2 linked regions of the Ilumatobacter coccineus YM16-304 genome follow. The protein of the gene in region 1 interacts with the protein of each later gene in a pairwise test. Links are inferred from orthologs where the notes say so. Each region holds a gene or a part of one and is shown in the gene's direction. Other genes may lie near its edges. The genes, in order: YM304_RS21390 and recO.

Region 1 (15,755 bases):
TCTCGGGCGGACCTTCGGCCGATGCGGCTTTGAGTTCGACGATCAGCGCGTCGCCGGTCGCGGGGCGCTTGTCGGGGTTGCGCGCCAGCAGATCGTGGATGACGTTGACGAGCCGTGTCGGCAGCGTGGCGCGCAACCGAGCGAGGTCGGTCGGGTCGCGCTGCAGTCGAGCCAACGCGGTGTCGGCGTCGGATTCGCCGAGGAACGGCACCCGCCCGGCGAGGCACTCGTAGAGCACGAGGCCCAGCGAGTAGAGGTCGGCGCGCCCGTCGAGCTTCTTGCCACGGACCTGCTCGGGCGACAGGTACTTCGCGGTGCCCATCATGATGTTGTCGCTGGTCAGATCGTCACCGGTGTCGCCGTGGAGCCCCTTGGCGATGCCGAAGTCGGTGAGCAGCACGCGGCCGTCGGGCGTGATCATGATGTTGCCGGGCTTGACGTCGCGGTGGACGAAGCCGGCTTCGTGGGCGTGGTCGAGTGCGGCCGCGACCGCCGAGCCGATGTGGCACGTGAGTTCGGGCGACAGGCGCTTCTGCGTGTCGAGCAACTGGCGCAGGCTCTTGCCGTCGACGAGCTGCATGACCACCGCTTGGCGCCCGTCGTGTTCGAACACGTCGTACACGGCGACGATGTTGGCGTGATCGAGGCTGGCGGCGGCCTTGGCCTCACGCCGGAAGCGTTCGGCGACGACTTCGTCGGTCGCGAGCGTGGGCTTCAGCCACTTGACGGCCACGCGCCGGTCGAGGGTGAGATCGATCGCCAACCACACCTCGGCCATGCCGCCCTGAGCGAGTCGTCGCTGAAGCTCGTAGCGCCCAGCAATGATCGTTCGAGTAGGCGCAGACATACGGCGTGGCCAAATCTAGTTGTGCCCGCTGCCCGATCCGGGGCAATGAGTTGGTTACATCGCTCCGGGAGCGATGTAACCAGGTTGGCCGGCGAGTGGGCCGGCGCGATGGCGCGGTTCAGACTCGTTCGTGGAAGGCGACGCCGATGGTGCCGCGGCCGCCGTGGCTGCCGATGACCGGGCCGATCTCGCCGACGACGATCTCGCCGTCGTAGTGCGGGCGCAGCATCTCGACGAACATGTCGACGTCGGAGCAGTCGGCGTGCAACACGGCGAGGTTCTCGATGCGACCTTCGTACGTGGTGACCTTGTCGACGAGGTGTTTGAGGGCTTTCGAGCGAGTGCGCTGCTTGCCACCCTGCTCGACGATGCCGTCGACGACCTCGATGATCGGTTTGATCGAGAGCGCGGTGGCCAGCAGCGCCTTGGCGTTGCCGATGCGACCACCCTTCTTCAGGTTGTCGAGCGTGTCGAGTGCACCGATGACGCGAGTGCGCTTGGCGAGGTCGGTGGCGAGGGCTTCGATCTCGTCGACCGTGCCGCCGGCCGCGGCCGCTCGGGCACACGCGATGGCGATGGTGCCGATACCGAGCGTGACCGTGCGGCTGTCGACGATGCGCACGTCGAGATCGATCGAATCGTCGTCGGCGATCGATCGTGCCGCGAGCTCGGCGCTCTGGATCGTGGCCGACAGTGCGCCCGACAGCGACACGACGACCACGCCGGTGGCGCCCTCGGCAGCGAGCTTGCGGTACGTCGACTCGAACTGGCCGGGCGCCGGTGCGGCGGTCTCGGGGAGCACCGGTGCGTTGACGCACCGGTTCCAGAACTCGGCGACCGTCAGCTGCTCACGGTCGATGAACTCCTCGTCGCCGAAGCGAATGCTCAGCGGGACGATCTCGATGCCGAGTTCTTCGGCGATCTCGGCAGGAAGATCGCAGGCGCTGTCGGTGACGATTCGAACGGTACTCACGCCGCGAGAGGCTACTGCCCGGATGGCGAGGCGTCGTCGGGTGCGGGCATCGCGTCGTCGCTCCGCGATCCGGCGCGAGCGTCTTCACCGTCGTCGGCGTCGGCGCGCCGCTTCTTGCGCCAGTTGGAGAACCACCAGCTCAGGAGGATCAGCACGAGTCCGGCGGTGAGCACCTGACCCAAGCCGGTGAGTGCGTTGACGCGTGATTTGAGCGTGACCGGTTCGATCAGCTGCGCGCACGGCGGACCGTCTTCGTCGAGGCACGACGGGGTGAGGATCTCGACCCGCACCGCAGAGGTGCCGTTGGTCCGAGCGATGACAGGGACCTCGACGACGCGCGACGCCGAGGCCGGCAGGGTGATCAGCCGGTCGCCGTCGGGGAACGTGAGACGTGGCGAACTGAGCCGCAGCACCACCGAGATCGGTTCGTCGAGACGGTTGCCGATCCGAAGATCGATGCTGCCCTCGTTGCCGGTGAGCGTGAACGAGATCGGGTCGGGTGGGATGACCGCGCTGCGGATCTCTTCGGCCTCGGCGACGATCTCACTGATCGCCACCTCGACGTCGTCGTCGTCATACGCCGTCGACACGAAGCTGTCGAGCTGGCGACTCCACTGCGGGAAGCGGTCGTCGTCGTCGGGGAGCATCGACGCAACCGACGCCAGCGACGCCTGGGTGAACGTGATGAGGTCGAGGCGTTCGGTCAGCGACGGGCCGGCCGCTTCGGGAAACGAACGGTCGTCGTCGAGAGGGAGTCGGGTCGTGACGCCGCTGAGCTCGGAGGCGGGCGAGAACCGGATCGCATCGGTGGTCGTGGCGAGGCGTTCGAGTTCGAGGAGCAGTCGCGGGTCGGGTGCCGACAGGTCGGGCGTGCCGAGGATCCGACTGCGCTCGTCACCGCGTTCCGACAGCGACGCGTCGTACTGCTCGAAGCGGAGGCGGGCGATGGTCTGGATCGACCATTCGGTTGCCGTCAGCTCGTCGAGGATCTCGTCGGTGGCTTCCTTCGTGAAGCTCTCGCCCAGGTCGTCGACGACGAGCACAGGCATGCTGTTGCCGTCGCCGATGTCGATGTCGATGAATCGGTCGGTCGCCGGAACCTCGTCGGAGATCGACTCGACGAACAGGGTCTCGGGCATCACGATGAAGCGCACCGACAAGGCGCGCAACTCGGCCGCCGCCTCGGCGCTGATCGGCGACGTGACCAGCCACGCGTCGCGTCGCACGTTGGTGCTGGGCAGTGCCGCCTGGAGCTGTTCTTCACCGAACGTCAACTGTCGGATGAACGCGTCGACGCGGTCGATCGCGGTCGCCGACGACACGTCGAACGGCGTGGCCGGCGCAGCGATGAGCTCGTCGTCGGCGAGCGCTTCGGGCAGGTTGTTGCTGGTGCTCGACTCCGACGCGACGCGGGCGATGTTCGGTGGCACCGACAGCGTGAGCGGTGACGCCAGCACCTCGGCGACGTCGGCGGTCCGATCGAGTGCTTCGACGCCGGCGAACAGTTGGCCAGCGGTGCCGGTGGGGCCCGGGTCGGCAATGTAAGTGAGCAGCGACAGGTCGATCGTCGGCAGGGTCCGATCGTTGGCGTCGCGGCGTTCGATGATCGTGCCGTGGTTGGCCACGACCTGGCCGGCGACCTTCAGTTCGACGACGATCGGGTGGAGTCCGATCTCGCGGAACTCCAGGTGATCGGCATCGGACGGGTCCTGATCGGTCGGGACCGAGAGCTCGAGGATCGCCGTGCCGGCGTCTTCACCTTCGCCGACGGTGATCATCGGACGGACGTCGGTGATCAGAACGCCGTCGATGACCGGGGTGAGCAGCGCGCTGCGAATGTCGGGGCCCACCGCTCGCTCCAGCGTCGAGAGACCGTCGATCGGTTCGTGGTTGGTGACCTGCACGTCGAGTTCGACCGGGGGCGGAGGAGGCGGTGGCGGCTCGGTGGTGGTCGTGGTCGTCGACGCCGGCGGTGGGGGAGCCGGTGTGGTCTGGGGGGCCGGTTCACCGGCGACCGTGGTGGGCGGCACCGTCGTGGTGGTCGTGGTGGTGGTCGTCGTGCTGGTGGTGGTCGTGGTCGTGGTGGTCGGCGGTGAGAGTTCGGCGAGGGTCTCGAGGTCGCCGGTCAGCCGGTAGGTCAGCTCGATGTCGGCACCGGGTTCGACGTCGAAGCTCTGGTCGATGAGCGTCATCGTGATGTCGCCGTCGGGGAGCTCGCGCAGCGTCGTCGGCGTCTCGTCGTCGGTCTGCGCAGCTGCCGGGCCGAGTGCGAGCAGCGAGAGTCCGACCCCGACGACGGTGGCGAGCGCGACGCCCGCCCGACGCCGCCGCCGGCCGTGCGACACGTCACCGAGCAGTGCGTCACTGGGCGACACGGTGCGCGCGGGCACGGTCATCGGGTGAACTCCATCACGACCAGTTGATCGGACCGACGACGGAATCCGCGGCCTTCGTACAGCGCCAGTGCGGCGGCGTTGTCGACGCCGGTGTTGACGAGCGCCGCGGTCGCGCCTCGTCGACTCAACCACCGGACCGCGTCGTCGACGAGCAGCCCGGCGACGCCGAGACGACGAGCGCTCGGGTCGACGGCGAAGCGTTGGAGGTATCCGGTCGGGCCGGCCTTGCCCGTGAGCGCGAACCCGATCGGACGGCGAGCGAGAGTGGCGATCCGAGCACGGGCGCGTGGCGTGGCGTCGATGATCTCGGCGAGCGACTGCGCATCGTTCTGCCAGCTCGCGGGGAACGCGTCACCGTCGATTCGTGCGGCGACCTCGAGGTCGCGTTGGCGCAGTCGCCTGGTGGCGAGCTGTGGCGTCGCCGGTGTCGGGGCGGGCACGGCTTCGGTCGGAGGGAGTCGCCGTTCGAGCAGCGCGAGGCGATCGCACACGCGGAACCCGCGCTCGGCGAACGCATCGGCAGCGTTGGGGAACAACGCACCCGTCCGGATCGAGCGGATCTCGGGTGTGAGCTCGTAGCTCTCGTCGATCCAGCGGTCGATGTCGGCGAGCGACGGCACCATGTCGACGTCGAGCAGGATGAGGTGGGCGATGGCGGTTTCGTGCGGCCAGGGTCGGATGTCGACCCGAGACCGAGTGTGCAGCGCTTCTCCCACCGGTGAGAATGTACGTGACCGGCCTGCTCGGAAGGAGCCAGCGGGCCGACGATTTCGCCACGTTGGCGACGGCCTGTTCTCCCTGATCGATGCTCCAATACGCTGGCTGCGTGATCCCCGAGCGTTTTGAACCGGTCCTGCGCGAGCTCGCTCCTCTCGCCGAGCGGTTCCGCGCAGCGGGCCACCGCCTCTATCTCGTGGGCGGAACGGTGCGCGATCTGCTGCTCGCCGACGGCAAGACCGACTTCGATCTCGATCTCACGACCGACGCTCGGCCGCCGCAGATCAAGGCGTGCCTCGAAGGTTGGGCCGACGCGGTCTGGACGCAGGGCGAGAAGTTCGGCACCATCGGTGCCCACAAGAAGAACCTCGAGACGGGCGACGTTCGGCCGTACGAGATCACCACGTTCCGGGCCGAGGCGTACACCGACGACTCGCGCAAGCCGCACGTGGTGTTCGCCGACGAGATCGACGCCGACCTCGGCCGCCGTGACTTCACCGTCAACGCCATGGCCTTGGAGTTGACCTCCGATGGCGACACGCCCGAGCTGGTCGATCCGTACAACGGTGCCGTCGACCTGCTGCAACGCGTGCTGCGCACCCCGCTCGGCCCCGACATCAGCTTCAGCGACGACCCGCTGCGCATGCTGCGAGCGGCGCGCTTCATCGCTCGGTATCAGTTCGAACCGACCGACGAGCTGCTCGCGGCGGTCCGCGAAATGGCGCCGCGCCTCGAGATCGTGTCGGCCGAACGCGTCCGCGACGAGCTCGACAAGCTGATCGTGGTCGACCACCCGGCAGCTGGGCTGTGGTTTCTCGTCGACACCGGGCTCGCCGACCAGTTCCTGCCCGAGCTGCCCAACATGCGCCTCGAGCACGATCCGATCCACCGGCACAAAGACGTGCTCACCCACTCGATCGCCGTCGTCGAGAACGTGCGGCCGCACGCGGAGCATCCGGCGATCGTGGCGGGGGAGCGTGAACCGTTCGACTTCCGCATCACCCGGCTGGCCGCGCTGTTCCACGACGTCGGCAAGCCGAAGACGCGTGGCTATCTGCCGGGCAAGGGAACGACGTTCCATCATCACGATGCCGTCGGCGCGCGCATCACCAAGAAGCGCATGACGAAGCTGAAGTACTCGAACGCCGACGTCAATGCGGTCACCGAGCTCGTTGCCCTTCACCTGCGCTTTCACACGTATTCGATGGGCTGGTCCGACTCGGCGGTTCGTCGGTACGTCCGCGACGCGGGGCCGCTGCTGCAGGAGCTCAACGTGTTGACGCGTTGTGACTGCACGACGCGCAACGAGAAGAAGGCGGCTCGCCTGTCGCGCCGCATGGACGAACTCGAGGAACGCATCGACGAACTCGAAGCCGCCGAAGAACTGGCGGCGCTGCGTCCCGAGATGGACGGCAACCAGGTGATCGAACACCTGGGGATCACGCCGGGTCGCGAGGTCGGTGAGGCGATGAAGTTCCTCATGGAGATCCGTCTCGAAGAGGGCATCATCGGCGACACCGAGATCCGCGAACGCCTCGACGCCTGGCACGCCGCCCGCTGACCGGACGGTTTGTCTCAGAGACAAACCGTCCGGGTCGGCCATCCGCGGGGGCGGTCGGGCGGCGTCGTATTCTCGATCCGTGAGTTCTGGCGGAATCATCGTGGTCGTCGCGTGCGGCGTTGCCGCCGCGCTCGCGATCGGGTTGGTCGCGTTCGATGCACGCCGCACCCGCCGTCGACTCGGCTCGTCGCACGACGACCTCGCCGCCGCACTCGGCGGGGTGCAGCGACTCCTCGATGGCCTCCCCGACGCGGTGTTGGGCATCGCAGAGAACGGGGAGATCAGTTCGGCCAACGCGAGGGCGTCGGCGCTGACGGGTCGCTCGGTCGACGACCTGCTGGGAAGGTCGTTCCTCGGCTTCGTCGCCGCCGACGATCAAGACGACATCACCGACCGCTGGGAGCGTCTCCGCCTCGGTGTCGACGCCGAACCCGACGAACCGGCCGTGTTCGAGTTGGTCGATCGCAGCGGGGTCGGACACCTCGTCGAAGCCACGTTGCACCAGCGCCACGACCCCGACGCCAACGGCGGCACCGTCGTGATCCTGCGCGACGTGTCGGATCGTGAGCGCAGCACGAAGGCACTCGAAGCGGCCCGTCGCCGATTCCAACTCGCCTTCCACTCGGCACCCACCGGCATGGCGCTCGTGCGTCTCGACAACAACAAGATCGTCGACGCCAACCAGTCGCTCGCCGACATGCTCGACCACTCGCGCCGCTACCTCCTCGGCCGTTCGATCCGCGAGATCACCCACCCCGACGACCTTCGTGCGGCGGCCGCCGAGCGCGCCCGGATCGAGCTCGGCATCGACGACGGCTACCAGGTCGAACAGCGCTACCTCCGGCGTGACGGCGCGTACGTGTGGGCGAAGACACGCGTTGCCGTGAGCGAAGACGACGGCGTGTCGTTGGCCATCACGCACATCGAAGACGTCACCGAACAGCGCAAGGCCGTCGAAGACCTGGCGCACGCGGCGACCCACGACAGCCTCACCCTGTTGCCGAACCGCGCGTCGATCGTGGCTCGCCTCGACGAACTCCTCGTCACGGCCGGCACCGACGAAGTCGCCGTGCTGTTCCTCGACCTCGACAACTTCAAGGTGGTCAACGACAGTCTCGGGCACGGGGTCGGCGACGAACTGCTGCGCCACGTCGCCAGTCGCTTCCGGTCGGTCATGCGCGAAGGCGACCAACTCGCTCGCTTCGGCGGTGACGAGTTCGTCGTGTTCGTCGACGGCACCTCACGTCAGACCGATGCGACCGGTGAGATCCGCCTCGGCCCGCTCGACCCGGCCTCGGTCGCCGAACGGTTGCAGCGGTCGGTGCAGGACGCCGTCGTGATCGGCGGCCACGAACTGGTCGTGACCACGTCGATCGGATTCGCCACCAACAAGCGCGCGGGCATGTCGGCCGAAGACCTGCTGCGCGATGCCGACACCGCGATGTACCGAGCGAAGGCCGCGGGTCGCGACCGCATCGCTGCGTTCGACGATCGCGACCGTCACTCGTCGGTGCTCGCCCTACAGACGGCCAACGACCTGCGCCGAGCGCTCGCCACCGACGAGATCGTTCCGTACTTCCAACCCATCACCGATCTGCAGACCGGCGACATCACCAGCTACGAGGTGCTCGTGCGGTGGCTGCACCCGGAGCAGGGGTTGCTCGGTCCGGGCAAGTTCCTGCCGACCGCCGAGGCCAACGGGATGATGGGCGAGATCGGCGAACGCATGCTCCGCGACGCGCTCGCGCAGCTCGCCCGCTGGCGGGTCGCCGATCACGCCGCGGGACGTGCGGCGATCTCGGTCAACCTCGCGGCGCAACAGTTGAGCGACCCGAACTTCGTCGCGGTCGTCGACGACGCGCTCGCGACGAGTGGTATCGAGGCCGACTCGCTGTGGTTCGAGATCACCGAGACGGCGCTGCTCACCGACGTCGGCGTGGCCACGACCGCACTGCGCGAACTGCGCGGACTCGGCGTGCACCTGTCGGTCGACGACTTCGGCACCGGCTACTCGTCGTTGACGTACCTGAAGAAGTTCCCGGTCGAAGCGATCAAGGTCGACAAGTCGTTCGTCGACGGGCTCGGCATCGAGGTCGACGACTCGTCGATCGTCGACGCCGTGGTGCGTCTCGGCCACTCGCTCGGCCTGTCGGTCATCGCCGAAGGCGTCGAGACGCCGCTGCAGCTGCGGATGCTCCGCGAACTCGGCGCCGACAAGGTGCAGGGCTACCTCTTCGGTCGCCCGATGCCGGCTCGCCTCGTCGGCCAGTCGACCTTCGCCGAACACTGACGAACGGCGCGTCGTTCAGGCGAAGCAGGAGGCGAAGCGGTCGCCGTCGGCGTCGGTCATCGCGTGGAGGATCACGCAGCCCGCGTCGACGATCGGCGTACCCGGGTCGAGACCGCCCGGTGTATCGCTGCCGGCCCAGACGTGGCCGAGTCCGGAGACGGCGAGCAGCGAGACCTCTGCCTGTCCGGCGCAGTCGCGCCATGCGGTGACCGAACTCGGGTCGGTGTCGCCGAACGTCAACTGCTCGGGTTCGGCGCACCCGGCGACCTCGGCCCAGCCGGCAGCCGATTCGGGCACACCGTCGAGTTCGACCGATGCGTCGTCGGAGACGGTCTGCTCGCCGCCGGTGAACGGAACGACGGGGTCGTCGACACCGTGCGTGATCTGGATCGACGTGTTCGCATCGGCGGGACAGATCGCAGGCGGCAGACCGCTCACCATCGCCAGACCACGGAACCGGTCGACGTGCGCGCACCCGAACACCCCGGTGTACGCCGAGCCGGCGCTGAACCCGGCGAGCCAGACGTTGTCGGGGTCGATGCACGGCGACGCGATCAGTTCGTCGACGAGTGCGCTCAGGAAGTCGACGTCGCTCGCGACGAGGGGGTCATCGGGTCCGCCGATGTGCCAGGTCGCCACGTCACCGATTCCCTGTGGCGCGGCGAGCACGACGCCGGCGGTCGGAGCGAGTGTGTCGAGTCCGGTCGCCGCCGTGAACTCGATCGCGTCGGCGGCGAACCCGTGCAGGAGGACGAGCAGTGGACTCTGCACGCCGGTCGGGTTGGTCGCGGTGCCGACCTCGTCGGGGAGGTGGAGCTCGAAGTCGCGGTCGGCGATGCGGTTCGCGCCGCCGGTCAGTCGGCAGTCGATCGTCATCACGGTCGCCGGTGGGGAACTCGTGGTCGCGTCGGCTGCCGTCGACGTCGTGGTGGAACTCGTCTGGTCGGGTGCCGACGTGGTGGCCGCATCGGCGGTGGTGTTCGTGACGCTCGTGTCGGCGTCGGTCTGGTCGATCGCCGTGTCCGATCCGGCGCAGGCGGTCGCGCTGGCGAGCAGCGCGACGAGTCCGATCGCGCGAATCGTCGTGCCGCCCATCATCGAGCCCGACGCGTCACGAGCCTTCTTTGCGAGCGCGAAGCACCAGCGTGGTGGGGATCGGTTCGGTCGGGCTGACGCCGAGTTCCTTCACCTGGTCGACGCGGAAGTTCGACCGGCCGAGGGCGGTGAACCAGTCGCCGATCGTGCGCGCCGTGGAGCCGTACGGATGCCCGGCGTTGACCTCGGCGAACGGGTGGGGCACGGCGATGACGAACGGCATCGACGGCTTGAGGATGCGGTGGACCTGGCGCAGCAGCCGACCGAGGTCTTCGACGTCGATGATGGTGTGTGATGCGACCACGACCTCGACCGTTGCCGACGTGATGTCGCCGAGGTCGGCGAGGTCGGCTTGGAGGCACTGCACCGTGAGCTCGGCGCGTTCGGCGCGATGGCGCATCTCGGCGATCTTCTCCGGGTCGGGATCGACCGCGATCGCCTTCGCCCCCGAGCCTGCGAACTCGAGCGAGTTGAACCACTCCGACACACCGAGTTCGACGGCGCGCTTCGCACCGCTCACATCGCCACAGAGGCGCAGTTCTGCGTCGCTCGGAATCCCGGATCCGTAACTGATGTTGGCTGCCACGCCGACCAGTCTGGCGTGTTCCGGTGCCATGGTGACGGACATCCGGTCTCGACACCTCGGTCGCGAGGCGCCGAGGCGGAGGATGGGGCTACGCTCGCCAGTCATGGCATTCACAGCCGGCGCTCTCCGAGGCGTCGATGGAGCGCGAGGGATCGTCGACCATCGACTCGCTCGTCGCATGCTGATCGCCGAGGTCCGACGAGGCCGAGTGCCGATGGACACCGTGTGCGATGCGCACCCCGAGTTGATCCGCGCGGCGAAGAACGTCGGCACCCTCACCAACACGATCTGCCCGATCTGTGAAGAGGTCAATCTGAGTCTCGTCACCTATGTGTTCGGGCACGGCATCGGTCCGCAGGGTCGATGCGTGTCGACGGCCAAGGAGATGCGCAGCCTCAACGCTCGTCCCGACGACCTCAACGCGTACGTGGTCGAGGCGTGCACCGAATGCCGATGGCACCACCTCCTGCGTGTGCTGCCCGTCGGCGGCCGCGCCTGATGTTCCGCGGCGTGGCCGTCGCGCTCGCGATGGTGCTCGCTGCGTGCGGGAGCGGTGACGACGACGCTGCGGTCACGCTGGAGCCGGTCGCGACGATCGATTCGGCGACCGACGATGTCGACGATCTCGATGTTGCGGTCGTTGCGGATGACGAACTGGTCGATGGGGGCATCACCACCTCCGCGGTGGCCGACGATGTCGCCGACCGATCGGAGATCCCTCCCACCAAGGGCGTGATCACGCGATCGCCTGACGCCACGGGCGACGGCTCACCGCCGCAAGATGTCGGCACGGCGATCGTTCGCATCACCGATGCCGACGGCAACGTGTGCGAGGTCTGCATGTGGCTCGCCGACGACGCGTCGGAGCGGTCGACCGGCCTGATGGGCGTGTACGACCTCGGCCAACCGATCGGCATGGCGTTCGCCTGGGACGCGCCGACGTCGGGCAACTTCTTCATGTTCAACACCCCGACGCCGCTCTCGATCGCATGGTTCGCGCCCGACGGGTCGTACGTGAGCGAGGCCGACATGGCCCCGTGCATCACCGACGACTCCTCCACCTGCGAGCGCTACGGCGCGGACGGTGAGTACATGTTGGCGATCGAGATGTTCCAAGGAGAGCTCGGCAAGGTCGGCATCGGCCCCGGCTCACGCGCCGAGGTCGTGAAGCTCGCCGACCCCGCCGACGAAGCCACCTGCCCGCTCCTCGGCTGACCGACTCGACTGACCGACCGCAGCCTGGCGCAAGGCACCGCGGTGCGAGTTCCAGCACAGGTGCGCACCTGGCTCGAGAACGTCGTTGACCTGGGCATTGATGCTTCGATGATGCTCGGACGGCCACGGTTCCCGCATGCACGAATCGCTGCCATTGACCACTCTCGGACGTCTGGGACTCATCCTGCTGCTCGGCGTCGGCGCGACCGCTTGCGATACGCCCGACGAATCGGGCGTGATCGACACGGCGTCACCACCAGCGTCCACCGACCCGGTCGTGACCGACGTCGCCGCTGCTCCCTCCGACCCGCCCGCGCTGGCGCCGGCCCCGGCACGGATGGTGTCGTCTCCTGACGGCCTGGTGACGCTCGATCTGCCAGCGGGTGCCGTCGCGACCGGCACCGAGGTCACCATCGAGCCGGTCGAGCCCGGCGAAGGCGAACTGTCGGCCTATTCACTCCTTCCCGACGGTCTCGAGCTGGCCTCGGACGCTCATCTCACGATCCAGGTCGACAACGACCTGCTCGGGAGTGGCGACCAGACGACTCGGACGGTCGTGCTCACCGCCGATGAAGCGACGACGGCTGAGGTCATCGCCGACCCGACGCTCGCCACCTTCACCGCATCCATCGGGACACTGCAGCGGGTCGGAGTCGGGGGCAGCCTCGAAGTCGACGGTCGTCAGATCGAACCCGCCGCCTCGACCCCGGTCGGTGACGGCTTCGTCGCCGACTTCGAGTTCAGCACCGTCGACGGCGAGCCGGTCGCGGTGAGGGACGGGCAGTGGTATCCGTTCGACGACGGCCTGGGTCCGCTCGAAGGTCGATGCGAGACGGCTGGGCCGTTCGAGCGGCGGGCCCTCTTCGCAATCGAGCAGATCGACCCGTCGCTCGACGCCGAACATCTGTCGCTCGCGTTGGTCAGCGTGCAGACCCTCTGCGAGGAAGCAGTGAACGTGTCGGCGCTCCAACTCGATCCGTCACCATTTGGTGTCCCCGCCTACGACGGCCCCATGTATGTCCGAACGGGTGTCGATGAGGTCGTCCATATCGGCTGGCCCACTGCGGACGTGCCCGCGGGTGGCACGATCGGGTTCACCGCTGTCGCCGACGACGGGTCGCTCTTCGCCGAGTGCCTGATCGAACGGCGTGAAGGCCAGCGCCAGGGGCCGCGGTGCACGCTGTACGACAACTCCGGAACTCAGCTCGACAACGTGCAACTCGAGGAGCGCGAGGTCGACGACGTGACGTACATCGAACTGCCACCGGCGATGTTCGATCTCGCGCTTCAACAGATCGTGTTCGCCACGTTGTTCTTCCGGCCCGCCGAGTTCGCGATCAACCGGTACGAGGCCGACGGTACCCAGTCGCAGTCGCTGGTGGACGTCGACCTGCTGATGAGCGCCATGAGCGTGTGATCAGCGACGACCCGCCGGGTCGGGTGACCGCAGCTCGCTCGCGCGAGGCGGTCACGCGATTCCCGCGATGGCGATAGCGTGGCGCGTTCTATATTGGCCCTGCCCCTCCGGGGGCTGCCGCAACGCTCGCCATCACGAGCCTGCGGTATCCGAAGGGAGGAAAAACACGTATGACACGTGCCTACGAATTGATGGTCATCATCGACGGAGATGTCGATGATCCGAAAGCCCAAGCCTGGCAGAAGAACGTGACCGACGGCGTCGAAGCCGCCGGTGGTTCGATCCACGGCAAGATCGATTGGTGGGGCAAGCGTCAGTTCGCCTACCCGATCAACAAGAAGCCTGCCGGCTACTACTTGGTCGCCGAACTGGTGGCTTCGCCGGGTGCGCTCGACGAGCTCGAGCGGACACTCCGTCTCGCGGACGACGTCGTCCGCCACAAGCTCATCCGCCTGCCGGACGCCGAGGCCGAGCGCCGCGGCATGGCCGTCGAGACGGCCTGAGCAACAGCCAACACGTACTAGGGGAACACCATGGCAATGGACAACACCGTCACACTGGTCGGGAACATCACTCGCGATCCTGAACTGCGCTACACCACGGGAGGCCGTGGCGTCGCAAGTTTCGGGCTCGCCGTCAACCGCCGTTGGCAATCCAACGGCGAATGGCAAGAAGCGGTGTCCTTCTTCAACATCGTCGCCTGGGCCGACCTCGGTGAGAACGCTGCGGCGTCGCTCACCAAGGGCTCCCGCGTGATCGTGACCGGTCGTCTCGAGCAGCGCTCGTACGACAACAAAGAAGGCCAGAAGGTGAACATCACCGAGGTGATCGCTGACGATCTCGGGCCGAGCTTGAAGTGGGCCCAGGCCCAGGTCGAGCGCATCGCCCGCGACTCAGCACCTCAGGGTGGTGGCGGTGGGGGCGGCGCAGCAGCCGCTCCGGATCCGATCTACGGCGACGAAGAGCCGTTCTGATCCGCCATTCCCTTTCGATCGAAGACCACTCTTTCCAGTAAGGAACCAGCCGCATGGCAAGCAAGAAGAACAAGGCCCGGTCAGCCCGGGATGCGAATCCTCGCAAATTCAAGAAGAAGACCAGCGTTCTCGTCATCGAGAAGGTGGAGTACATCGACTACAAGGACGTCGATCTGCTCAGCCGTTTCATGAGCGACCGCGCCAAGATCAAGAACCGCCGCGTCGCGGGCAACGACCTGCAGCAGCAGCGTGAAGTCGCCAACGCCGTCAAGGTCGCTCGCGAAATGGCGCTCCTGCCGTACGCGAAGCGCGTGGCATCGACCCGCACGGGTGGACGCCGCGGTGAGCGTGGCGAAGGCCGCGGCGACCGCGACACGTCGAACAACGAGAACGGCGCCGAGGGCAACGAGTCCGACGACGAGTCACTCGCACTCGACGCTCAGGTCGAGGGCGCCGAGGGCGCTGTCGACGAGGCCGGCTCGAACGACGAAAGCTCGGAGGACTGAACATGCAGGTCATTCTTCGTTCCGACGTGCAAGGCCTCGGCCTGCGCGGTGACATCGTCGACGTCGCCGACGGACACGCTCGCAACTACCTGTTCCCGAAGGGACACGCCATCAAGGCGTCGACCGGAGCGATCGAGCAGGCCAAGTCGATGCGTGCCGCACGCGACGCCAAGGATCACGAGTCGCGCGAGGCCGCGACCGCGGTGGCGAGCAAGCTCGTTCCGCAGACGATCACGATCACGGCCAAGGCCAGTGGTGAAGGAAAGCTCTTCGGTTCGATCCACGCCGGCGACGTCGCCGACGCGATCCTGGAGCAGACCGGCATCGAGATCGATCGCAAGGAGATCGAGGTCGACGGCGTGAAGACGGTGGGGTCGCACACGGCCACCGCCAGCCTCCACGCCGACGTCTCGTTCCCGATCACCCTCGAGGTCGTCGCCGCCGAGTGACGATCTCGCCGAATGATCGGCGTGACAGATTCCGTTCGACGGGCGTGTTTGCTACGGCAAGCACGCCCGTCGTCGTTTTCGCCCGCTCCGAGTCGTGCCCACCCCACCGGGTTTGTGTGACCGAAAGCGCGGCTGGCTCTCGAGTTCGGTCACACAAATCGGCGGGGTGTCACGGGGAGTGTGGGCGAACCCTGTGACAGGGCTGGTGCACACTGTTCACATGAACACATCCACGGGACGTCCACAGATTTCCACAGGCTGTACACAGCCGTATGCAGTTGATTTCTCGGCTTCTCTACAGGCAATCGGGTCTGGATATCCCCAGCGTGTGCGTGCTTGAGTAGACGCAGATGGCTGGTGACGAGAACTTCCCCTTCGATCCCGGCGCGAGCTCGGGCGGCGACTACGGCGACTACGGCACCGGCGGTGGTGGTTCCGGTGGTGGCGGTGGCGGCGAACCGCGCTGGTTCAGCGCGCCGCAGAGCGCAGGTTCCGGTCGGGTGCCCCCGCACAACCTGCAGGCCGAGGAGTCGGTACTCGGTGCACTGTTGTTGTCTCGCGATGCGATCGGCGCGGTCGGGGAGCTCGGTCTGGGGCCTCGTGACTTCTACAGTCCGGCCAACCAGAACATCTTCGACGTCATCCGGTCGATCTACTCCACGTCGGGCCCGGTCGACGTGGTCACCGTCGCCGACGGGCTCCGCAAGAACAACATGCTCGACGACATCG
Region 2 (15,613 bases), 2.1 Mb from region 1 along the record:
GCGCATTTCGAGGCGACGGGTCGCCCGCTGTTCAGCTCGCACATGCTCGACCTCTCCGAGGAGCCGATGGAGGAGAACATCGACACGTGCGTCGAGTACCTCAAGCGCATGGCGCCGATGGGCATGACCCTCGAGATCGAACTCGGGATCACCGGTGGCGAGGAAGACGGCGTCGACAACTCCGACGCCAACCCCGAAGACCTCTACTCGAAGCCCGAGGAAGTCGCCTACGCCTACGAGCGCCTCATGGAGGTCAGCCCGAACTTCACGATCGCCGCCGCGTTCGGCAACGTGCACGGTGTGTACAAGCCCGGCAACGTCAAGCTCACGCCCACCATCCTGCGTGACGCGCAGGCGCACATCGCCGAGAAGTTCTCCACCGACTCCGACCTGCCCGTCAACTTCGTGTTCCACGGCGGCTCCGGCTCCACCGCCGAGGAGATCGCCGAGGCCATCAGCTACGGCGTGATCAAGATGAACATCGACACCGATCTGCAGTGGGCGTTCTGGGACGGTGTGCGCGGCTACGCCGACGAGCACCGTGACTACCTCGAGAGCCAGCTCGGCAACCCGAACGGCGCCGATGCTCCGAACAAGAAGTACTACGACCCTCGCGTCTGGCTCCGTGCCGGCGAGGTGAGCTTCGTCGAGCGCCTCGAGCAGGCTTTCACCGAACTCAACAACGTCAACACCCTCGCCTGACCCGTTTCACCCCTCCGATCCGTCACCGATGACGGATCCCAGGGGCAAAACCGGGAAGGGGGGCGTCATGAGCCGGGCCGGATTCGTCAAGTTCGATCGAGCGTCAGCCGACAATGAGTGATGCGACTGCTGCTCATCTCCGTGATCGCGGTCGCGCTGGCGACCTCGTGTAGCGGCGGGTCCGAGACGTCGGGGTCGGCCGACGAGACGGTGCAGGGTGCACCGGACGACGACCGATCGGTGAGTGCGTTGCGCTCGACGGCCGACCTGCTTCCCGCCAGGTTGGAACCGACGCTGGTCACCTCGGAGGATGATCCGCCACTGGTCGTGATGAGCGTCGGCGTGACGTTCATGACCATGGACTCGATCACCGAACAGATCGACACGGCAATGGCGCCCGCCGGGTTCACACGTCGTGATGACGCCGACCTCGTCTGGACGAACGCCGACGGCAGACGTATCGAAGCGCCGGGGCGTCCGACGCTGCTGAAGTTCACGTTCGCCGACTGAACGGCGCCCCACCCGCTGTTCTGCCCCGTCAAAGCGTCAGCGATGACGGATCTGAGGGGTAAAGCCGGGTGGGGTGCGGGTCAGGTGTCGAGGAGGCTGTCGAGGTAGGTGTGGAAGAACTGGCCGCCGCCCTCGTTGCGGCCGAAGACGAACTCCGACTTGGCGCCCGACGCGATGTTCTTCCCGATGCGGATGCCGGTGTAGTAGTCCTCGTTGCGCACGACGTGATCGAAGAACTCGGCGTGCTTGGCGGCGAGAGCGATCAACTCGTCGGTCGGCTCGTCGGTGACGATGAAGTTCTGGATGGTCTTCGACGTGTCGGGCGTGTCGCCGGGGAAGAGTTGCGACACCATGAGACCGCGCTCACCGACCGGGAAACCGGCGATCGAGACGTGCGGGAAGATCGTCCAGACGCCGCCGTCGATCTCGCTCAGCACGACCTCGTCGTCGGGCACGTCGGCCCACTTCGCCAGCGCCTCGTACGGAGCGGTCATCCGCTGGTGAGGGCCCCACGCGTCGTAGATCGGGCGGCTCGGGTAGTCGGGTCCGAACGTGTCGCGGTGGAGGAACGGCAGGTGGTAGAAGTCGAGGTAGCCGTCGTAGGCGAGCTTCCAGTTCGGGCCGGGTACCTCTTGCTGGTGCACGACGTTCCACGAGCCGAAGTCGAAGTGGTCGAGCATCGTCGCGTAGCCACCGAGGTGAGCATCGATGTCGATCGAACCGTTGGGATCGAGGACGACCCACATCAGCCCGCACTTCTCCGCGACGGGCAGGGACGTCAGACCGAGACAGCTCGTGTCGACCTCGCCGAAGTCCTGGCGGTTGGTCACGCCGACGAGCGCGCCGTCGTGGTCGTAGTTCCAGGCGTGGTACGGGCACGTGAAGCGACGTGACGCTCCGCTGCCTTCCTCGACGAGTTGTGCGCCGCGGTGCGAACACATGTTGACGAAGCCTCGGAGCTCACCGTCGCTGCCACGTGTGAGGATGAACTTCATCCCGCAGACGTCCATGGCCTTGTAGGCGCCGGCTTCCTTCAGCTCGGAGGAGAAGCCCATCATGAGCGGAACGGTCTTGAAGACCTTCTCGATCTCCTCCTCCCAGCGTTCCTGGTTCTGGTAGCGATCGACGGGGATCGACATGGTGTCGTCGACCAGCGGGATCGTGCCGGCGTCGATGTGTTCGATGGTGCGGCGGAGTTGAGCGATGAGTTGCGTGCGGGCTGACTCGTTGTCCATGCCCAGACGTTATTCGTCGGGGCTCCCCGAAATCGTACGCAAGAACGCTTCGACCTCAGATCGGTGTCGCGTCCGCTTCATCGGGGGGAGGGCCTTGACGATGTCCCAGCGATAGTTCGCCTTGCCGAGACGCGGGTCCATGACGGCCACGACCCCCGTGTCGGTCGCCGACCGGATCAGGCGACCCGCGGCCTGCGCGAGCATCATCGACGCTCGTGGGATGTCGATCTCGCTGAACGCACTCCGACCGAGCAGATCACGTCGGGCCGACAGCAGCGGGTCGTCGGGGCGCGGGAACGGGATGCGATCGATGACGACCAGCGACAGGGTCTTGCCGGGAACGTCGACGCCCTGGAACAGCCCGGCGGTGGCGAACAGGCACGTCGACTCGTCGTCGGCGAACGCCTTGACCAGCGCCGTCTTCGGCATGTCGCGTTGGGTCAGGATCTCGTTGTCGAGACGCGACCGCATCGCCTCGGCGGCTTCGTCCATCGCCTTGTAGCTGGTGAACAACGCGAGCGTCCGCCCACCGGCGGCGCGGATGAGCGCTTCGAGTTCGTCGTTGGCCTTCGCTCGGAAGTCGGGCGAGTTCGGGTTCGGCAGGTGGATCGCGCAGTACAGCATCGAGTTCGACTCGTAGTCGAACGGGCTGCCCACATCGACGACGTCGACGTCGCTCGCCGGCATGCCGACCCGTGTGGCCAGCGACGACGGGATCGTTGCGCTGGTGAGGATGGCGGTGCGACGCTTCCAGACGCCTTCGTCCATCGTCGGGCCGACGTCGAGCGGTGCGACCTCGAGACGCGGCGAGTCACGCGAGCCGGAGACGAACGCGACGTAGCCTTCGCGGCCTTCGATGGCGATGTCGAGTTGCTGGATCGATCGCCCGGTCATGGTCTGAGCGCGCAACTGCCGCTGCTTGGCGTCTTCGCTCTTCGTGGTGAGCGAGACGATCACGTCGTTCGCCGCGCCGAGCTTGAGGCGGGCATCGTTGAGCGGCTCCTGGATCGAGTCGGGGAGCGGATTGGGAAGTCGCTCCCCGATGTGGCCCGACAGCGCGTCGCGGAGACCTTCGCCGAGTTCCGCGACCGAGGCGATCAGCTGCGGGTCGTCGATGATGCGGCGGATGGTGGCGGCCAGCGCGATGAACCGGCCGGGCGAGATCTCGACCCCGACGGTGTCGCTCATGACGTCTTCGAGCACGTGGGCTTCGTCGAAGATCACCACGTCGTGGTCGGGGAGCACCGCTCCCTCGGCGGCGACGTTGAGCCCGTACAGGTGGGTGTTGACGACGGTGACGTCGGCAGCCTGTGCCCGACGCCGGGCCTGCTCGGCGAAGCACGGATCGCCGAGCGGGCAGCGTTCGGCGCCGGGGCACTCGTCGCTGCCGACGCTCACGGCTCGCCAGGCGTTGTCGGATGGCGTCCAGTCGAGTTCGGCTTGGTCGCCGGTGTCGGAGTCGGCTGCCCATGCGGCGATCTTCTTGATCTCGGCCTTGGTCACCACCGCCATGTCGCCGAGGTCGAGTTCGCCCTGCGCCGGGTTCTCGACCTCGCGGAGGCGCTGGAGGCACACGTAGTTGCTGCGCCCCTTGAGCACGGCCCAATCGAAGTCGATACCGAGATGTTCGGCGAGGAACGGGAGGTCCTTGGTGGCGAGCTGGTCTTGGAGCGCCTTGGTCGCTGTGGCCACGACGACCGACGAGCCGGTCGTGATGGCCGGCACGAGATAGGCGAGCGTCTTGCCGGTGCCCGTTCCGGCCTGCACGACGAGGTGGCGTTTGCCCGCGATCGCATCTTCGACGAGACGGGCCATCCGATGTTGGCCCTCGCGAACTTCGCTTCGATCGAGTTCGGAGGTGACCGTGCTCAGCGATGTGTTCAGTTCGACCGTGGGGTCGTCGCTCATGGAGCCGCGACCAGTGCGAGCGCCGCGTCGAGTTCGGTGGCATCGAAGTCCGGCCACGGAGCGTCGGTGAAGTAGATGGCGGCACCGGCTGCTTGCCAGAGCAGGAAGTTCGACACCCGCCGTTCGCCGCTCGTCCGGACGAGGACGTCGACGGGAGGGAGGTCGGGGAGATACAGGTGCTCGGAGATCGAGTCGACCGTGACGCCGCCTGGCGTGCGACGCGCCTCTTTCACGGCGGTGACCAGTTCGGTGCGGCCGCCGTAGTCGAACGCAACGGTCAGCGTCATGCCGGTGTTGCCCGCGGTGTCGTTGATCGCCTTGCGGATCGCCCGTTGCACGTAGCGCGGGGTCTTGGCCTCGCTCGAATCGAACGGACGCCCGATCCACTGGATGCGCACGTTGAGCTCGTTGAGTTCGGCGACGCGTCCGAACAGCTTCTCATGGAGGCCGAGGATGTGGCGCACCTCGGGCCGCGGTCGCCGCCAGTTCTCGGTCGAGAAGCCGAACACGGTGAGGTAGTCGATGTTACGAGTGACCGCGATGCGCACGAGACGGGCGAGGTTCTCTTCGCCTTCGGTGTGCCCGTCGGTACGAGGCAGGCCTCGGGCGCCGGCCCATCGGCCGTTGCCGTCCATGATGCAGGCGACATGGAGCATGCCGTCGTTCTGGGACATGGATTGCTCACCGGGCACGAATGTTGAACCTATCGCGAGGGGTGGCCGTCGGATCGGGCACCGATCGTGGAATGATGGTGTGATGGCACCGACGCCCGCGACGACGCCACATCCCGATGCGATCCAGAGCATCGATCCGACGCGCCAGTTCCTCCGGCACGTGATGATCGTCGGCGGGACCCTCGGCGACTGGGATGACCTCGGCGTCAAACGGTGGGATCAGCGCGTCGACGAACTCGGCGAGGTCGCGGCCAACGCCGGCGCCACCTACCTCACGCTGCGAGCGTTCGAACCCGGAGTACGTCCGAGCGACAGCGAACGCTGGGAACGCGACGTCGGCTCGTGCCACGTCATCATCGACCCGATCGGTGACGGGCGAGCTCGCTTTGCTCACGCGATGGCCGAGATCGCTCCCGACGAACCGATCAACGAGGCGATCATCTCCGAGGTGCTCTACGCACCGGCCGACTGTGAACCCGACCTCATCGTCGTCCTCGGCGAGCCGACCCGGCTGCCGCCGTCGATCGTGTGGGAGCTGGCGTACGGCGAGCTCGTGTTCCGTCCGATGGGGTGGGACGAGTTGACGACCGAGCATCTCGTCGAAGCGATCGCCGACTTCGCGCAACGCGAGCGTCGCTTCGGCGGCCTCGACGACGCCGACAAGACCGACGAATCGGTCGGGTGACGGTGCTGAGCGATCGCGACGGTGCCCGATCGTGAGTGGGCTGTATCACGACGTCGGCGTCGTGCTGCGGACGTACAAGCTGGGTGAGTCGGATCGCATCATCGTGATCCACACGCTCGAGAACGGCAAGGTCCGCGCCGTCGCCAAGGGCGTGCGCAAGACCCGCTCGAAGTTCGGTGCCCGACTCGAACCGATGAGCCACGTCAAGCTCCTGCTGTACCGCGGCCGTGAACTCGATATCGTCAGCCAGGCCGAGGCGATCGAACCGTTGTCGCCGATGCTGTCGTCGCTCGACCGGGCGTCGCAAGGTCTCGCCGCGCTCGAGGCGGTCGATCAACTGTCGCTCGAACGTGAGCCCAACGCGGCGCTCTACAAGAGCCTCGTCGGCGTGTTGCGGACCATCGCCGACAAGCCTGCGCCGCTGAACATCCCCGCGTTCTACTGGAAGTTGCTCGCCCGCGAGGGCTTCCACCCGGAGCTGTACGGGTGCATCCGCTGTGGCGAGACCGAACCCGACACGCAGATGGTCGCCTTCGACCTCAACGAAGGTGGTGTGCTGTGTCGGTCGTGTCGGTCGGGTCAGGCGATCAGTGCCGAAGCGCTCGGCCTGCTCCGTGACATCCTCGGTGGGCGTCTCGCCGGGGCGTTGGCCCAGCCCGAGTCGCCCGCCACGCACGAGGTGGCGAGCCTGGCGACCAAGGCGCTGGAGTTCCAGCTCGAACGTCGGCTCAAGGCGACGGCGATGTTCGAGTCGCACTGATCAGAGCACGAGCCCGAAGCAGTCGAAGGTGATCGGCGTGAGGTCCTCGTGGGCCATGCCTTCGCTGTAGTCGTCCGAGGCGCTGATGTAGCCGAAGACGCCGAGCGACATCTCCTCGTAGGCCGCTCCGCCTGCGGAGTAGGTGCCCCACTCGTCCTGCTCGTAGCTCGTGGCGCCGATGTAGCCGTCGCCGCACCAGGTGCTGTCGCCGTGGGTGATGCCCCCGCCGACGTGGAAGGCCAGCGGTGTGGTGTCTTGCCAGGTGTACTGAGCAAGGCAGCCGTCGGCGACATCGCCGAACACGCCGATCTTGGCAGTCGACGCACCGGCACCGGTGACGGCGATGATCTCGTTGCCCGGTCGCACGATCCCGACGTCTGCGGCACCGAGCACGCGGACTGCAGCGGGGCCGACATCGTCGACGGTCACCTCGGAGGTGATGTCGTCGATGATCGTCCGCACCTTCCACGAGCCGTCGAAGTAGGTGAGCACCCGGTCGTCGGCGGTGCCGTCGGCTCGCAGGTCGAGCAGGAGGTCGGCGGTGATCGTGGCCGACCCGGAGATCGGTTCGAACGAGCCACACGGTGCCACCGGGACCGGGGGCTCGGGAACGGCCACGAGGTCGTCGATCGGCTCGGGCTCCGGCTCGGGCTCGGGCTCGGGCTCGGGCGCGATGGTGGTGGTCGGCGGGGTCGTCGTGGGAGGTGTCACGTCCTCGGCGGCGACCGTGGTGGTCGGTGCGACCGTGGTGGCGGGCGCCGCGGTGGTGACCGGCGCGTCGGTGGTGACCGGCGCCGTTGTGGTCGCCGGTGACGCGGTGGTTGTCGGCGCTGCGGTGTCGGACGTGCTCGTGGTCGACGTGGAGCCGCATGCGGTTCCGATGACGAGTGCACTGGCGGCGAGGGCGGTCTGGATGCGACGTGTCGGGTTCATGCCGTTCAAGAGGCGCAGCGAACCCGGATCTTGCACAAATCGCGACGGTGGGGAACATTCGGGGTCCCCGGCGGCGTCCAACCCGCCATGAAACGCAGCAACGTGAACAAGCAGTTGGCCGCCCTGGTGGCCTTGGGAGTCGTCTTCACCGCATGTGGGGGTGACGACGACGGGGGAGATGCCGAGGAGTCGGCGCCGACCGAGGAAGCGTCGGAAGACGGTCTCTTCGGTGACGGGGGAGGGGGCGAGGGCGGAGACGCGGAAGTCGACTTGGTGACCGAACCCGCACCACCGCCCGACGAGTCGATCGACGCCGAAGCGCCGATCGAGGAACCCAGCGAGGAACCCGCTGACGAACCCGCCGAGGAGCCCGCAGAAGAGCAGGCGGCGGCGGACGACGCATCGCTCGAATCGACCGACGACGGGCTCTTCGGGGAGGAAGCGCCCGCCGACGAGGAGGCACCTGACCCGGGCGACATCGACAGCGAAGCTCGGTTCGACGACAACCGGTTCGAGGACTACGGATACCGCTCGTTCATCGACACCGACGTCGACCCCTTGTCGACGTTCGCGCTCGACGTCGACACCGGCTCGTACTCGATCGCTCGACGCTGGCTCGACGAAGGGTCGCTCCCGCCTCGGGAGTCGGTCCGGCCGGAAGAGTTCATCAACGCCTTCGACTACGACTACGACATCCCACGCTCCGGTCTCGACATCTCCGTCGATGGTGGGCCGTCACCGTTCGACGACGACAACGTGCTGGTGCGGGTCGGGGTGCAGGCCGAAGTGGTGGACGACGCGGATCGCGGCGACGCCAACCTGACCTTCGTCATCGACACCTCGGGGTCGATGAATCGTGACGACCGTCTCGGCCTGGTCAAGACATCGCTGTCGATCCTCGTCGACGAGCTCGCCGACGACGACACGGTCGCCATCGTGAGCTACGCGGGAGGCGCATCGATCGTGCTGGAGCCGACCTCGGTGTCGGACCGCGACGTCATCCTCGATGCGCTCGACGATCTCGACTCGACCGGTGGGACCAACCTCCAGGCCGGGCTGGCGCTCGGCTACGAACTGGCTCGCGAGTCGTTCGACGACGGGGGCATCAACCGAGTCGTCATCGCGTCCGACGGTGTGGCCAACGCGGGAGTCACCGACCCCGATCAACTCGCAGCGATGATCCGCGGCGATGCCGACAACGGCATCGACCTGGTCACCGTCGGCTTCGGGATGGGCAACTTCAACGACGTGACGATGGAGCAACTCGCGGATCAGGGCGACGGCTTCTACGCCTACGTCGACACCGAGGACGAGGCCGAGCGGCTGTTCGAAGACGAGCTGACCTCGACCCTCCTGATCGTCGCCAAAGACGGCAAGATCCAGGTCGAGTTCGACGAGGACGTCGTCGAGGCGTACCGACTCATCGGGTTCGAGAACCGCGGCGTCCGCGACAGCGACTTCCGCAACGACGACGTCGACGCCGGCGAGTTGGGTGCCGCACACCAGGTGACCGCGATCTACGAGATCGAGCTGGCCCGAGGCGTGTCGGTCGATGACCGGGCCGAACTCGGTGTGGTGTCGTTGCGGTGGGAGGATCCGGAGTCCGGCGACGTCGTCGAGATCGACGAGGACATCGACATGCGTGACATCGAGCCGAACTGGGCCGACACGCCGGTCGACTTCCAGTTGGCCACGGTGGTCGCGACGTTCGCCGAGAAGCTCCGTGACAATCCGTTCGCCGACGACATCGACCTCGACGACGTGGCGTCGGCGGCCGGTCGCCTCGCCGACGACATCGACACCGATGAGGTCGACGAACTCGCCGACCTCATCGAGTTGGCGGCACGGCTGAGCTGAAGCCGCAGCTCAGAACTGGCCGGGCAGCAGGTCGCCGCACTGGATGTCGGTGAACGACTCGAGCCTCGGGTCGCCGGTGGGAACGGCGAACTCGTGGGCGCCGTCGCCGGCCTGCAGCCTGGTCGGTGAGTCGTAGGTGTACGAGGTGCCGTAGATGTTCCAGGTGTCGTCGTCGTTCGCCGTGGCGGAGCGTGAGGTGATGAACGAACCGAACTCGTCGGTGTGGCAGGTGATGCCGAACATGGCGCCGTCGTGCACGCCGACGGTGAGCGCCACCGGCCCGAGATCGCCGGTGGTGTGGCGGAACAGGCAGCCGTCGTGCTGTCCGAAGATGCCGATCATGCTCAGGTCGGCGATGGTGTCGAGGCGCACCAGGATCTCGTCGCCGCCGAAGTCGTTCACCGGGGCGGCGGTGAGGACCCGGACGATCCCGAAATCAGGCGCCGGCAGCGACATCTCGTCGCTCACCACCGGTCCGTCGATCCGCAGCTTCCACTCGCCGTCGTGGAGGTAGGCGGTTGCGGTGTTCGGCACGCCGTCGCCGAACTGCACGGTGGTGCTGCTGATGTACTCCGCACCGGCCGGCATCGGATCGTTCGGCCCACAGGCCCCATCCCAGCCATCGCCGTCGTCGTCGCTGGGAACCGCGACCTCGTCGACCGGTTCGGGTTCCGGCTCGGGTTCCGGTTGCGGCTCCGGTGTGGCGATCGGCAGCGGTTCGGGTTCCGGCAACGGCTCGGGTTCGGGTTCGGGTTCCGGAACTGGCTCAGCTTCCGGATCCGAGGCCGTCGATGGGGGATCGGAGACGACGGTGCCCTCGGCACTGACGGCGGTGGCGGGAGCCACGGAGTCCGATGACGACCTCTCGGCCGACCCGCAGGCGGACCCGACGAACAGTGTCGCGATGGCGAGTGCAGCGATCGAGCGATGGCGGCGGTGGTTGATGCGTGATGTGAACATGCACGACAAGAGCACGACGGATCGACGGTCTTGCAAAAATCGGCGAGAACGATGTCGGGGAACGACGACCGTCCACCCGCGTACGCATCGCACCCGCGCAGTACGTGAACGAGATCGGAGCCGAATCACCTGAGCCCGGTTTCGCTGCGCCGTCGTCCAGTCGCCAACGCCGCCTGAAATGAATCCGGGCATCGCGAGCGGCGACCCGTAGCCTGTGGGCCATATGGCCGCAACCGACCTCGAACAGATCGTCAGCCTCTGCAAGCGCCGCGGATTCGTGTACCAGTCCGCCGAGATCTACGGAGGATTCCGTTCCACGTACGACTACGGACCGCTCGGATCGCTCCTGCTCAGGAACGTCAAAGAGGCGTGGATCCGCTCGATGGTGCAGCAGCGTGACGACGTCGTGCTGATCGACGCAGCGATCCTGAGCCCGCCGCAGGTGTGGCAGGCGTCGGGTCACCTCGCCAACTTCTCCGACCCCCTCGTCGACTGCACCAACTGCAAGAACCGGTTCCGTCTCGACAAGCTCGACGACCCCGACACGTGCCCATCGTGTGGCGAGAAGAACAGCTTCACCGAAGCGCGCGAGTTCAACCTGATGTTCAAGACACAGGCCGGTCCCGTCGAGGGCACGGGTGCCGACGCGTACCTGCGTCCCGAGACCGCGCAGGGCATGTTCACCAACTTCGCTCAGGTGCTGCAGACCTCGCGCAAGAAGCCGCCGTTCGGCATCGCCCAGGTCGGCAAGTCGTTCCGCAACGAGATCACCCCGCAGAACTGGATCTTCCGCACCCGTGAATTCGAGCAGATGGAGATGGAGTTCTTCGTGCCGCCCGAAGACTCCGACAAGTGGTACGAGTACTGGTGCAACGAGCGCCTCAACTGGTACATCGAGCACGGCATCCCGGCCGAGATGGTCATGCTGCGCCCGCACGACGACGACGAACTGTCGCACTATTCGACCGGCACGTCCGACGTGGAGTTCGAGTTCCCGTGGGGCTTCGACGAACTCGAAGGCATCGCCAAACGAACCGACTTCGACCTCAAGGCGCACGCCGCCGTGTCGGGCGAGCGGCTCGACTACTTCGACCCGCAGACCAACGAGCGGTACGTCCCCTACGTGATCGAACCCGCGGCCGGAGCGACCCGCACCATGGCCGCTTTCCTGCTCGCCGCGTACGACGAAGACGAGATCAACGGCGAGACGCGCACCGTGCTGCGTCTGCACCCGCGCCTCTCGCCCTACAAGGTCGCCGTGCTTCCGCTGAGCAAGAAAGACACGCTCACGCCGCTGGCACACGAGGTCCGCAAGCTGCTCGCCGATCGCTACATGGTCGACTACGACGAGACGCAGAACATCGGCAAGCGCTACCGCCGACAAGACGAGATCGGCACGCCGCTCGCGGTCACGGTCGACTTCGACTCGCTCGACGACAACGCGGTCACGATTCGTGACCGCGACACGACCGAGCAGGTGCGGGTGCCGATCGACGAGCTGCTCACCACGGTGTCCGAACGTCTCGGATTCTGACCGTTCGCTCGGGCCGATGGCAGCGACCTACCTCGACAAGATCCTCGACCGGCATCGTTCGATGGCTGCGGTCGACACGCGCTCGCTCGACGCGCTGCTCGACGAGGCGCACCAGCTGCCGCCGACCCGAGGCTTCGCCGACGCGCTCCGAGGGAGCGATGCGCTGGGCGTGATCTCCGAGATCAAGCGACGCTCGCCCTCGAAAGGCGACCTCAACGTCGGGCTCGACCCGGCCGAGCTGGCGGCGACGTACGAAGCGGGGGGAGCGTCGTGTCTCTCGGTGCTCACCGACGTCGAGGGATTCGGCGGCTCGGTCGCCGACCTGCAGACGGCGCGGGCGGCCTGCTCGCTCCCGGTGCTCCGCAAGGACTTCACCGTCAGCGAACTCGACGTGATCGACGCCCGGCTGATGGGGGCCGACTGCGTCCTGCTCATCGCCGCAGCGCTCGACACGGCGGAGCTCACAAGCTTCCACCGACTGGCCACCGAGATCGGGCTCGACGTGCTCGTCGAGATCCACGACGAGGCCGAACTCGAACACGCGCTCGATGCCGATGCGACGCTCATCGGGGTCAACCAGCGTGATCTCGTCACGTTCCAGGTCGATCACGAACGTGCGGTTCGCATGGCCGGCGTGATCCCCGATCACGCCGTGAAGATCGCCGAGTCGGGTGTCCGTCACGCTGCCGACGCCCGCATGCTCGAAACGGCCGGTTACGACGCCGTGCTGGTGGGCGAGACGCTCGTGACGAGCGGTGACCCCGCTGCGGCCATCCGCGAACTGATCGGTTGATCAGCGAGACGCTCGGTCGCGGCGCGCCTGCCTGACCAGCACCCGCTGGTAGAGGCCGGCGGGGAGGCGTGACACGAGGTCGAAGACCTTGGCGTCGGGCCCGATCAGTGCCCGACGACGGTTTCGTTCGACCGCCTTGAGGATCTGTCGGGCCGCCTTGTCGGGCGTGGTCATCGCGAGCTTGTCGAAATCTGCGGCGAAGTCGGCCTGGGTCCCACCGCCGATGGCGACGCTCTCGTCGGTCCGAGCGTTGCGCGCGATGTTGGTCTTGATCCCGCCCGGGTGGATCGTCGTACACGACACCTTCGAGCCGTCGATCTCGAGTTCCATGCGCAACGCGTCGGTGAAACCGCGCACGCCGAACTTCGACGCGTTGTACGCCGACTGCGACGGGATGCTCACGAGCCCGAACACGCTCGAGATGTTGACGATGTGGCCTCCACGGTCGGCGTGATCGAGGTGCGGCAGGAACGCCTGGGTTCCGTGGACCACGCCCCAGAAGTTGATGTTCATCAGCCACTCGAAATCGTCGATCGACTGGGCCATGGCGCTCGCTCCGAACGCGACCCCTGCGTTGTTGACCACCAGGTCGACCGAGCCGTGCTGTTCGACGACGTAGTCGGCCCACGCGAACACGGCGTCGCGGTCCGACACGTCGAGCGTGGCCGGTGTGACGCGCAGCCCTGGCCGCTCACACAGCGCCACCGTCTCGGCGAGGCCCGTCTCGTCGACGTCGCTCACTGCGAGGTGACAGCCTCGGCGCGCGAGTTCGATCGAGAGCGCCCGGCCGATGCCCGACCCGGCGCCGGTGATCGCCGCGACCCGGCCGGCGAAGTCCTTCACTCCAGGCCGGCTTCCCAGCGCTTGCGCCCCTCTTCGATCCGACGGTTGAGCGTTTCGAGGAAGTCGACTCGAGCCCACTTCTTCTGCTCGCCGGAGATCAGGTCCCACGGCGCGAGTTCGTGGTCGGTCTTGGCGAACATGTCTTCGATCGCCTCGACGTACTGCGGCCACTTGTCGCGGTTGCGCCAGTCTTCGTCGTTGAGTTTCCATTTGCGCAGCGGGTCGGTCTTGCGGCTCTCGAACCGACGGAGCTGTTCTTCCTGGCTCACCTGCAACCAGAACTTGACGAGGATCACGCCTTCGAGCACGAGGCTCTCCTCGAAGTGGACGATCTCGTCGTAGGCGCGCTTCCACTGAGCGTTGGTGGCGAAACCCTCGACTCGTTCGACGAGCAGTCGGCCGTACCAGCTGCGGTCGAACACGCACATCCCGCCGAGTCCGGGGATCTTCGACCAGAACCGCCAGAGGTGGTGATGGCGGAATTCGCGCGGCGTGGGCTTGGAGAACGAGTACACCTCGTAGTGCCGTGGGTCGAGCCCCTGCACCGCTCGACGGATCGCTCCACCCTTGCCGGCTGCATCGACGCCTTCGACCACGATGAGGAGGCCGGGGCCGACGTCTTGGCCTTCGAGGTGGCCGCCCAGCCCGAGCCGAAGCTCCTGGAAGCGGTCTTGCGCCGCCTTCAAGCGTTCGAGGTACTCGTCCTTGCCGAGTCGGAGTGTCAGGTCGATGTCGTCGATGCGCCCCATGCCTGGCCGACGTTACAACTGGTACACCACCGCGGTCCCAATGCTGAGTACCGTTGCGCTCACCATGTTCGTCAAGATCTGCGGCATCACCAACGAAGACGACGCGTTGCTCGCTGTCGCGATGGGCGCGGACGCCGTCGGGTTCATCTTCGCCCCGTCGCCGCGCCAGATCGCCCCGCAGCAGGCGTACGACATCACGCGGCGCCTGCCGCCGGAGATCCTGACGGTCGGCGTGTTCCGCAACGAACTGCCGTCGCGTGTCGTCGAACTCGGCCACAAGGCCGGCGTCAAGGCGGTGCAGCTCCACGGTCGCGAAACGCCCGACCAGACCAAGGAGGTCGCCGGACACTTCCGGTGGGTCATCAAGGCGTTCGCTGCCGGCGACGACAACCTCCCGCGCGCCGACCAGTACGGCACCGACATGATCCTGATGGACGCACCAGAACCGGGGTCGGGCAAGGTGTTCGACTGGAACCTGGCGGGCGATGCCCCCTCGCAGATGAAGCTGATCCTCGCCGGCGGGCTCACGCCCGACAACGTGGCCGCCGCGATCACCGAAGTCGAGCCGTGGGGTGTCGACGTGTCGAGCGGTGTCGAGAAGGCCCCCGGCAAGAAGGACGCGATCGCCGTGATGCGCTTCATCGAGAACGCCAAGGCCGCGGGTCCCGAGCAGTACCGCGGCGACGACGAAGGCCCGTACAACTGGGACTTCGAATGACGTCGGGCGATCGCCGACCGGCCGCCACGACGTCGTAAACCGGTTGAGCGTCGCTTCCGCTCGATGGGTACCCTTCGATCACGATGAACCCTCCTCCCGCCACGCTGTCGGCGCCACCTGATCAGACCGGTCGCTTCGGCGAGTTCGGTGGCCGCTTCGTTCCCGAGACGCTGGTTCCGGCGTGTCAAGAACTCGAAGCGGCGTTCAACGATGCCTGGAACGATCCGGGGTTCCGCCAGGAACTCCACGACGTGCACGTCCAGTATTCGGGTCGTCCGTCGATCCTCACCGAGTGCCACAACCTCGGCGAGCAGCTCGGCGTCCGGCTGATCCTGAAGCGTGAAGACCTCAACCACACCGGGTCGCACAAGATCAACAACGTGATCGGTCAGGCGCTGTTGGCGAAGCGGATGGGCAAGAAGCGCATCGTCGCCGACACCGGTGCCGGACAGCACGGCGTCGCCAGCGCCACCGCTGCCGCCCTGATGGGCCTCGAGTGCAAGGTCTACATGGGTGCCGTCGACGTCGAACGTCAGGCGCTCAACGTCTTCCGGATGAAGCTGCTGGGGGCCGAGGTCGAGTCGGTCGAATCGGGGAGTCGCACGCTCAAAGACGCGGTCAACGAGGCGATGCGCCACTGGGTGGCCAACGTCTCCGACACCTACTTCTGTCTCGGATCGGTCGTCGGGCCGCATCCGTACCCGTACATGGTCCGCCAGTTCCAGTCGATCATCGGCGACGAGGCACACGAA

What was found.
Region 2: the proteins of YM304_RS21390 (region 1) and recO interact in binary tests that used the Escherichia coli proteins (3 or more experiments, as listed by UniProt). The link is inferred for Ilumatobacter coccineus YM16-304 from one-to-one orthologs.

Annotation. Positions count from the first base shown.
Region 1 is NC_020520.1:4,801,315-4,817,069, reverse strand. What follows is about bases 12,362-15,350. They hold YM304_RS21390 (single-stranded DNA-binding protein), read left to right. Parts: upstream 12,362-13,630; coding sequence 13,631-14,071; downstream 14,072-15,350. Other genes in these bases: rplI (50S ribosomal protein L9), read left to right, coding at 14,580-15,026; rpsF (30S ribosomal protein S6), read left to right, coding at 13,268-13,600; YM304_RS21400 (hypothetical protein), read left to right, coding at 12,362-13,097. In the rest of the region: YM304_RS23355 (serine/threonine-protein kinase), read right to left, coding at 1-847; YM304_RS21445 (DegV family protein), read right to left, coding at 966-1,820; YM304_RS21440 (hypothetical protein), read right to left, coding at 1,832-4,216; YM304_RS23350 (GNAT family N-acetyltransferase), read right to left, coding at 4,213-4,932; YM304_RS21430 (CCA tRNA nucleotidyltransferase), read left to right, coding at 5,043-6,494; YM304_RS21425 (putative bifunctional diguanylate cyclase/phosphodiesterase), read left to right, coding at 6,574-8,784; YM304_RS21420 (alpha/beta hydrolase family esterase), read right to left, coding at 8,800-9,882; YM304_RS21415 (class I SAM-dependent methyltransferase), read right to left, coding at 9,896-10,465; YM304_RS25175 (DUF5318 family protein), read left to right, coding at 10,569-10,964; YM304_RS23345 (DUF192 domain-containing protein), read left to right, coding at 10,919-11,680; more of YM304_RS21400, read left to right, coding at 11,817-12,361; dnaB (replicative DNA helicase), read left to right, coding at 15,377-15,755. UniProt on the Escherichia coli protein: Plays an important role in DNA replication, recombination and repair. Binds to ssDNA and to an array of partner proteins to recruit them to their sites of action during DNA metabolism. Acts as a sliding platform that migrates on DNA via reptation.
Region 2 is NC_020520.1:2,691,423-2,707,035, forward strand. Bases 4,763-7,609 are described here. They hold recO (DNA repair protein RecO), read left to right. Parts: upstream 4,763-5,745; coding sequence 5,746-6,474; downstream 6,475-7,609. Other genes in these bases: uppS (polyprenyl diphosphate synthase), read right to left, coding at 4,763-5,029; YM304_RS22545 (undecaprenyl diphosphate synthase family protein), read left to right, coding at 5,112-5,714; YM304_RS12135 (hypothetical protein), read right to left, coding at 6,475-7,407; YM304_RS12140 (vWA domain-containing protein), read left to right, coding at 7,495-7,609. In the rest of the region: fbaA (class II fructose-bisphosphate aldolase), read left to right, coding at 1-702; YM304_RS12105 (hypothetical protein), read left to right, coding at 823-1,212; YM304_RS12110 (aromatic ring-hydroxylating oxygenase subunit alpha), read right to left, coding at 1,293-2,447; YM304_RS12115 (ATP-dependent DNA helicase), read right to left, coding at 2,457-4,355; more of uppS, read right to left, coding at 4,352-4,762; more of YM304_RS12140, read left to right, coding at 7,610-9,264; YM304_RS25290 (hypothetical protein), read right to left, coding at 9,274-10,224; YM304_RS12150 (glycine--tRNA ligase), read left to right, coding at 10,448-11,758; indole-3-glycerol phosphate synthase TrpC, read left to right, coding at 11,775-12,551; YM304_RS12160 (SDR family NAD(P)-dependent oxidoreductase), read right to left, coding at 12,552-13,394; YM304_RS12165 (polyphosphate kinase 2 family protein), read right to left, coding at 13,391-14,143; YM304_RS12170 (phosphoribosylanthranilate isomerase), read left to right, coding at 14,208-14,861; trpB (tryptophan synthase subunit beta), read left to right, coding at 14,945-15,613. UniProt on the Escherichia coli protein: Involved in DNA repair and RecF pathway recombination.